Regions from separate parts of the Idiomarina sp. UBA3176 genome, predicted to be linked through region 1. Evidence: predicted binding sites of a transcription regulator. Region 1 holds the regulator's gene; each other region holds the start of a gene.
What was found. The regulator NrdR, encoded in region 1, represses ribonucleotide reductase genes. The targets are predictions, from matches to a motif close to AAACACNANATNTNGTGTTT.
Positions count from the first base shown of each region.

Region 2: the regulator NrdR is predicted to act here: its motif matches at 1,388-1,407, upstream of nrdA (class 1a ribonucleoside-diphosphate reductase subunit alpha).
Region 3: the regulator NrdR is predicted to act here: its motif matches at 1,413-1,432, upstream of nrdG (anaerobic ribonucleoside-triphosphate reductase activating protein).

Region 1 covers NZ_DEXU01000017.1:71,830-74,102, forward strand. The annotation lists gene ribD (bifunctional diaminohydroxyphosphoribosylaminopyrimidine deaminase/5-amino-6-(5-phosphoribosylamino)uracil reductase RibD) at 1-830, opposite strand, end outside; gene nrdR (transcriptional regulator NrdR) at 823-1,272, opposite strand; gene glyA (serine hydroxymethyltransferase) at 1,312-2,273, opposite strand, start outside.
Region 2 covers NZ_DEXU01000023.1:372,516-374,788, reverse strand. The annotation lists gene nrdA (class 1a ribonucleoside-diphosphate reductase subunit alpha) at 1-1,351, opposite strand, end outside; gene B2U97_RS11375 (HAD family hydrolase) at 1,624-2,273, opposite strand, start outside.
Region 3 covers NZ_DEXU01000020.1:29,514-31,786, forward strand. The annotation lists gene B2U97_RS08125 (nitric-oxide reductase large subunit) at 1-1,093, opposite strand, end outside; gene nrdG (anaerobic ribonucleoside-triphosphate reductase activating protein) at 1,465-1,938, shown strand; gene nrdD (anaerobic ribonucleoside-triphosphate reductase) at 1,941-2,273, shown strand, end outside.

The sequences.
Region 1 (2,273 bases):
GCAATAATTAATTCATGACAATGTGGATGCCAACTGGGTTTACCAGGAGTTGTTCGCACTAACCACACCGGCGCCGGAGAGTCAAAAACTCTGGCCTCATCATTCACCCTGTGCTGACTGTCAATAATAATACGTACCGGCTGTTTTAAAGGCTCAGGCAGCGGTCTTGATTTTGGCCACTGGTCAACACGCACTGTCAATTTAGGATCGTCAGCCAGAATCGTTGCAGCACCACTCAGTATGGCATCGGCCTGTGCCCGAAAAAACTGCACGTCACTGCGGGCGGCAGAGGACGTTATCCATTGACTGCGGCCATCTGACAACGCCGTTTTTGCGTCTAGCGAGGTTGCCATTTTTAGGGTTACCCACGGGCGTTGCCGTGTCATTCGGGAAATAAACCCCGGATTCAGACTCTCTGCAGCCGATTGCAGTACACCGACGTCCACAGAAATACCAGCAGCTTTTAGACGCTGAATACCATTACCGCTAACCCGTGGGTTTGGATCCTGCATTGCAACCACAACACGTTTTACTCCGGCCTCAATTAACGCATCGCAACAAGGAGGCGTACGGCCTATATGACTGCATGGCTCCAACGTGACGTAGGCCGTTGCGCCCCTGGCTTTTTGCCCGGCCGAGCGCAAAGCATGTACTTCAGCGTGAGGCTCGCCAGCCTGATGGTGCCAGCCTTCGCCGACAACCTTATTATCAGAAGTAATTACGCAACCCACCGCAGGGTTTGGCCGGGTCGTCATCAGCCCACGCCGTGCCAGCATTAACGCACGGTGCATCATTTGATGGTCAAAGTACTGCGGGTTTAACTCAGTCATTAAGGCGCGCTATTTCTTCACCAAATTCGCGAATGTCCTCAAACGAGCGATAAACAGAAGCAAAACGAACGTAAGCAACCTTGTCTATCTGCTTGAGATTTTCCATTACCAGACTGCCGACGAAGTTACTGCTTATTTCACGCTCACCGGTTGCCCGGATACTGGATTTAATCTTGTTAATAGCCTGCTCCATCAACTCGAGACTCACAGGCCGCTTTTCCAGCGCTCTCAGCAATCCATTTCGGAGTTTATCTTCGTTAAATGGTTCGCGGGAACCATCAGTTTTGATAACCCGCGGCATGACCAGCTCAGCGGTCTCAAAGGTTGTAAAGCGTTCCTTGCAATGATTACATTCACGCCGGCGACGAACCGAGGCACCATCCGCAACCAATCGCGAATCGATAACCTTAGTATCCTGTGTGCCGCAAAATGGACAATGCATTGCCTGACTCCTTTATGTGCGCTCTACAACTGATCGCAATTAACCGTAAACCGGAAACTTAGCGCATAACGCTTTTACTTGCTCGCGAACTTCATTAATTTTGCTTTCGTCAGCAATGTCATCCAGCACGTCGCAAATCCAGTTGGCGACCTGCTCAGCCTCAGCTTCTTTAAAGCCGCGGCGAGTAATTGCCGGCGTGCCTAAACGCAGACCTGAAGTGACAAAAGGTGAGCGCGGGTCATTAGGAACCGCATTTTTGTTTACGGTAATGAACGCGTTACCTAAAGCCGCATCAGCGTCTTTGCCAGTAATATCTTTGTCGATAAGGTCGACCAGGAATAAATGATTCTGAGTGCCGTTCGACACAATTTTGTAACCGCGCGCCTGCATGGTTTTTACCATGGCATTGGCGTTCACTAACACCTGCTTTTGGTAGTCTTTAAATTCTGGCTGCAGCGCCTCCTGAAAAGCCACCGCTTTACCCGCGATTACGTGACACAGCGGCCCACCCTGATTACCCGGGAATACCGCACTATTTAACTTCTTGTGTAACTTTTCATCATCGCTGCCGGAAATAATCAAACCGCCACGAGGACCCGCCAGAGTTTTGTGCGTAGTGGTAGTGACAACATGAGCATAAGGTACAGGATTCGGATAAACGCCGGCAGCAACCAGACCCGCTACGTGCGCCATATCAACCATTAAATAAGCATCAACTTTATCGGCAATTTCACGGAATTTTGCCCAGTCAACAATGCCTGAGTACGCAGAGAAACCTGCGACGATAACTTTCGGTTTATGTTCCAGCGCCAGCTTTTCAACTTCGGCATAGTCAATTTCACCGGTGGATTCATCCAGACCGTATGAAACCGCATTGTAAAGTTTGCCCGAAAAGTTCACACCAGAGCCGTGTGTTAAGTGACCGCCGTGAGCCAGGCTCATACCAAGAAAGGTATCGCCGGCTTCCATCATTGCCATAAAGGCAGCGGTGTTGGCTTGAG
Region 2 (2,273 bases), on a different contig from region 1:
GACTTAGAGGCTTAGTTGGTAACGCAATTTCAAGACACAGGTTGCTCTGACGAATAGGAGCAACTTTAGAATCGAACGGGCTGTGCGTGTTGCAGTGGTCAACGTTTTGTACGTAGATACGGCCAGTACTGGCGCGTTCCTGCATAAACAAACCAAACAACTCAATGGCTTTAATACGTTTTTTGCGGATGCTTTCATCCTGCTCGTACTGAAGGTACAAACGCTCAAATTCGTCCTGATCTTCAAAGAATGCGTCGTAAAGGCCTGGCACATCCGACGGGCTGAACAAGGTAATGTAATCGTCTTTAATCAGACGCTGGTACATGGTGCGGTTAAACTGCACACCGTAATCCAGATGGCGAACCCGGTTTTCTTCAACACCGCGGTTGTTTTTCAGTACCAATAAGCTTTCAACTTCCAGATGCCAAAGCGGGTAGAACAGGGTAGCGGCGCCACCACGAACACCACCTTGCGAACAGCTTTTTACCGCTGTCTGGAAATATTTATAGAACGGAATACAACCTGTGTGGAAGGCTTCACCGTTACGGATCGGGCTGCCCAGAGCGCGAATACGCCCTGCGTTAATGCCAATACCGGCACGCTGCGATACGTATTTTACGATGGCGCTTGAAGTGGCATTAATAGAATCGAGACTATCGCCGGCTTCAATCAGAACGCAGGAGCTGAACTGACGCGTAGGCGTGCGCACACCCGACATAATAGGTGTTGGTAGCGAGATTTTGAATTCAGAAGCGGCGTCGTAGAAACGTTTAACGTAGTCCATACGAGTGCTTTTCGGGTAGTTGGCAAACAAACAAGCCGCTACCAGAATGTATAAGAACTGAGCGCTTTCATAGATGTCGCCGGTAACCCGGTTTTGAACCAGATATTTGTTCTCTAGCTGTTTAACGGCCGCGTACGAGAAGTTCATGTCACGCCAGTGATCCAGAATTTCGTCCATCTGGTCAAATTCTGCTTCAGTATAGTCTTCCAGCAGGTGCTCATCGTAGCGATGCTCTGCAACCATCTTTTTGACCTGGTCGTAAAGACGCGGTGGCTCAAACTTACCGTAGGCCCGTTTGCGCAAGTGAAAAATAGCCAGACGCGCAGCCATATATTGATAGTCGGGCGCTTCTTCTGAAATTAAATCAGCTGCAGCTTTGATGATGGTCTCGTGGATATCTTCGGTTTTAATACCGTCGTAAAACTGAATGTGAGACTTGATTTCGACCTGAGAAGCTGAAACATTGTTAAGACCTTCAGCGGCCCACATGATAACCCGGTGAATTTTATCGAGGTTTAGCGGTTCGCGTTCGCCGCTGCGTTTAGTGACATAAAGTTGCTCGTTCATTTTGCGCCGACTCTTAGCTTTTTGTTATATGTTTGTAGCCACAAGATATTGTGCTTATTAGTTGTACAGGGCGATATTTACACAATATCTAGTGTCTTGGGAATGAAGAGTATGCTAGGTCTAACTGCCACTTCGATCAAGTAAATTTACGGGCAAAAACAGGAATAATTTTGATTTAGAAATCTTGATTTTTTGTCAGCCTTTGTTTGGCGTGAGTTTGCGCTGGTAATCTTGCTATATATTTTTTTGATCTTTTAAAAGATGTTTATAGATCAAGAATTATCAATAGCTAGTAACTTCAGTAACTCCAGTGGTGAGGCGATATGATAGTCGGCTTGCCAGCGTTGCGGCTGATCCTCATTGCTAATATAACCATATTCAGCAAGCACAGTAACCATGCCGGCATTGCGACCAGCTTCGATATCCCGTTCCGCATCTCCGACATAAAGACAGTCGGCAGGTTCTATTCCCAGCTTTTCAGCCGCATAGAATAAAGGTTCCGGCGAAGGCTTTGCTACGCTTAAGGTATCACCGCTTACGACCACACGAATAGCTTCAAACTCCGGGAAGTGAGGCAATAATTGTTGGGTTAGGCGCTCTGGCTTATTGGTGACTATAGCAACTTGAATAGATTCACGCTGCAGCACGGCAAGTAGCTCCAAAACCCCAGGGTAGGGTTGCGTATGAGTGGCTATATTTTGTTTATAAGCACTGAGAAAAGCGTGCCTGAGTTCGGCTTCCATGTCGCTGTACTCATTGGCAAAAGCTAGCTGCAGCATACCTCTGGAGCCATGCGACGCGACTGGCGTAAACACCTCAGCCGTAATAGCAGGGCGTTCGTATTGTTCGCATACAGCGTTCAGTGCAGCACCCAGATCTGGGGCTGTATCAAGCAGCGTGCCGTCTAAATCGAACAATACCG
Region 3 (2,273 bases), on a different contig from region 1:
GTTTCTGATATTTAGGATCTTTACCGCCATTAATAATTGGGGCAAGGAATAAACCAGCAGCCAGGAACCCGGTGGCAATCCAGAACATAGCGGCCTGAATGTGCCAGGTACGGGTTAGTGAGTAGGGGAACCACTCTGAAATATTAATGCCGTAGAATTCCTGTCCTTCGACTGTGTAGTGTGCGGTTAAGCCACCCAGTAAAACTTGTAGCGAGAACAACGCAACCACAATAAACAGGTATTTACCTAAGGCTTTTTGTGACGGCGTGAGCTTAATTTTGGCTATGGGGTCATGCTCTGGAGCAACAGGGTCTTCTTCGTCGTGTTGACGTAAAAACGCCCATGCCCAGATTAAGAAGCCAACACCGGCAATTAAGAGAATAACACTGACAATTGACCAGATAATATTTTCCGCGCTAGGCACGTTATCTATCAAGGTTTCATGTGGCCAGTTGTTGGTATAAGTAATATCTGAGTCAAAACGTTCTGTCGACGCGGCCCATGCTGTCCAGAAGAAAAAGTCGTTCATTACCGCACGACGTGCTTCTGAAGGAAGCGTATTTTCTTTCATGGCGTAGTTAACGCGGGTAGGGCGTAGCTCCGGATCATCGCTAAACAGTTTTGAGTAATACTCGCCGGTTTGCTCAATGGCCTGAATGCGTCGTTCGCTCAGAATAACGGTATCTGAAGCTTTATCGTAAGTATTGGTCCGATACTCTTCTTTTAGCTCGTACTCTAGTTGGTTTTGCTGCGAGCCCGCTAGCTGTTCGTAGGGTTTACCAAAGACTTCGTTGGCGCGAATGTCCAGCCAGGCCAGAAGTTCGCGGTGTAGCCAGTCAGCTGTCCAGTCGGGCGCCTGATAAGCACCGTGCCCCCAAATTGAACCCAGTTGCATGCCACCAACAGACTGCCAGGCGGTTTGCCCGTCTAAAACAGACTCTTCGGTTGCAATGACTTTGCCATTGGTACTCATGAACTTATCCGGAATAGGCGGAGCTTCCCGGTAAACTTCCGTTCCAAAATACCCTAAAAGTCCAAAGGTAATTGCGAGAACCGCAATTAACGTCCACCAAAGCTTACGATAACCGGCCATAATTGACCTCCTTGATGCTGAACAGCTTCATATTGTTACTCCATAGATTTATGAGCAGAGAATTTTTATTAATTCGCTATGCATTCATCTAATTGCAATATTGAGGCCATATTTTAATTTATTGATAAATAAGGAATTTAATTTTAAAAGGGTATTTATGACTTAAGTTTATTAGGTTGTTTTTACTTTTATGGTTAAAAATACCCGAAAGGTTATTTCTACCCTTTAATGGGTATCTCTTTAAGGCTCCTGTCATTTCTTTCTTCTCGCTTAAATCTTGAGCGGGATCAATGCGCCCGAAACAGACTTAACTATGCTGAAGCACAATATGTAGTGATTATTTTTAAATTAATAACAATATATGGTGGTTTATGCCAGTTTCCCCTACAAGCCTACATTACAGTGCGGAGCAAGTTGTCTGGCAAGAAGTGCCGGGAGAAGTTGCCTTAGCCTACACCATTACCGGCTGTCCGGTTGGCTGTAAAGGCTGCCACAGTGTGGATAGCTGGCCGGTGGGAAGCGGGTCGCCTTTAACGCAGGAACATCTGGCACAGCAGCTGCAAAAATACCGTGGGTTAATAACCTGTGTTTTATTTCTTGGCGGTGAATGGCAGCTCGCAGCACTACTGAAACTATTAAAGCAAGTACGAAACGAAAGGCTGGAGACCTGCCTGTATACAGGCTATGAAAGCGTCTCTATATCCCTTCGCGAACAACTGACTTACTTAAAAACCGGGCCGTGGATTGCTGCCCGGGGCGGGCTGGAAAGCCCAACCACCAACCAACGCTTTTATGATTTACGGACCCGGCAGTTATTGAACTGCAAGTTTCAAACAGGAGAATAATTATGTTGCGCTTAAACGAGGAACAAGTCACTGGCAAAGTCGATTTCATTCACGAGTATCTGCATGCTCAAAACGCGGCCGATGGCTCGAAAATGGATGCCAACGCCAATGTCACACAAAAGAATATAGCAACGCTTGAAGCCGAGTTAATGAAAGACTTTTTTGTGCAGGTTAACCGTAAGCAAGTCAGCAATAAAATCAGTGAGCTTTTTGGTAACGAGCTGGCAAAAGAATACGTTCGTCAAATTGAAGACCATGAAATTTACGTGCATGACGAAACCAGCCTTAAACCTTACTGTGTTTCGGTCACTATGTACCCGTTCTTACGTGATGGC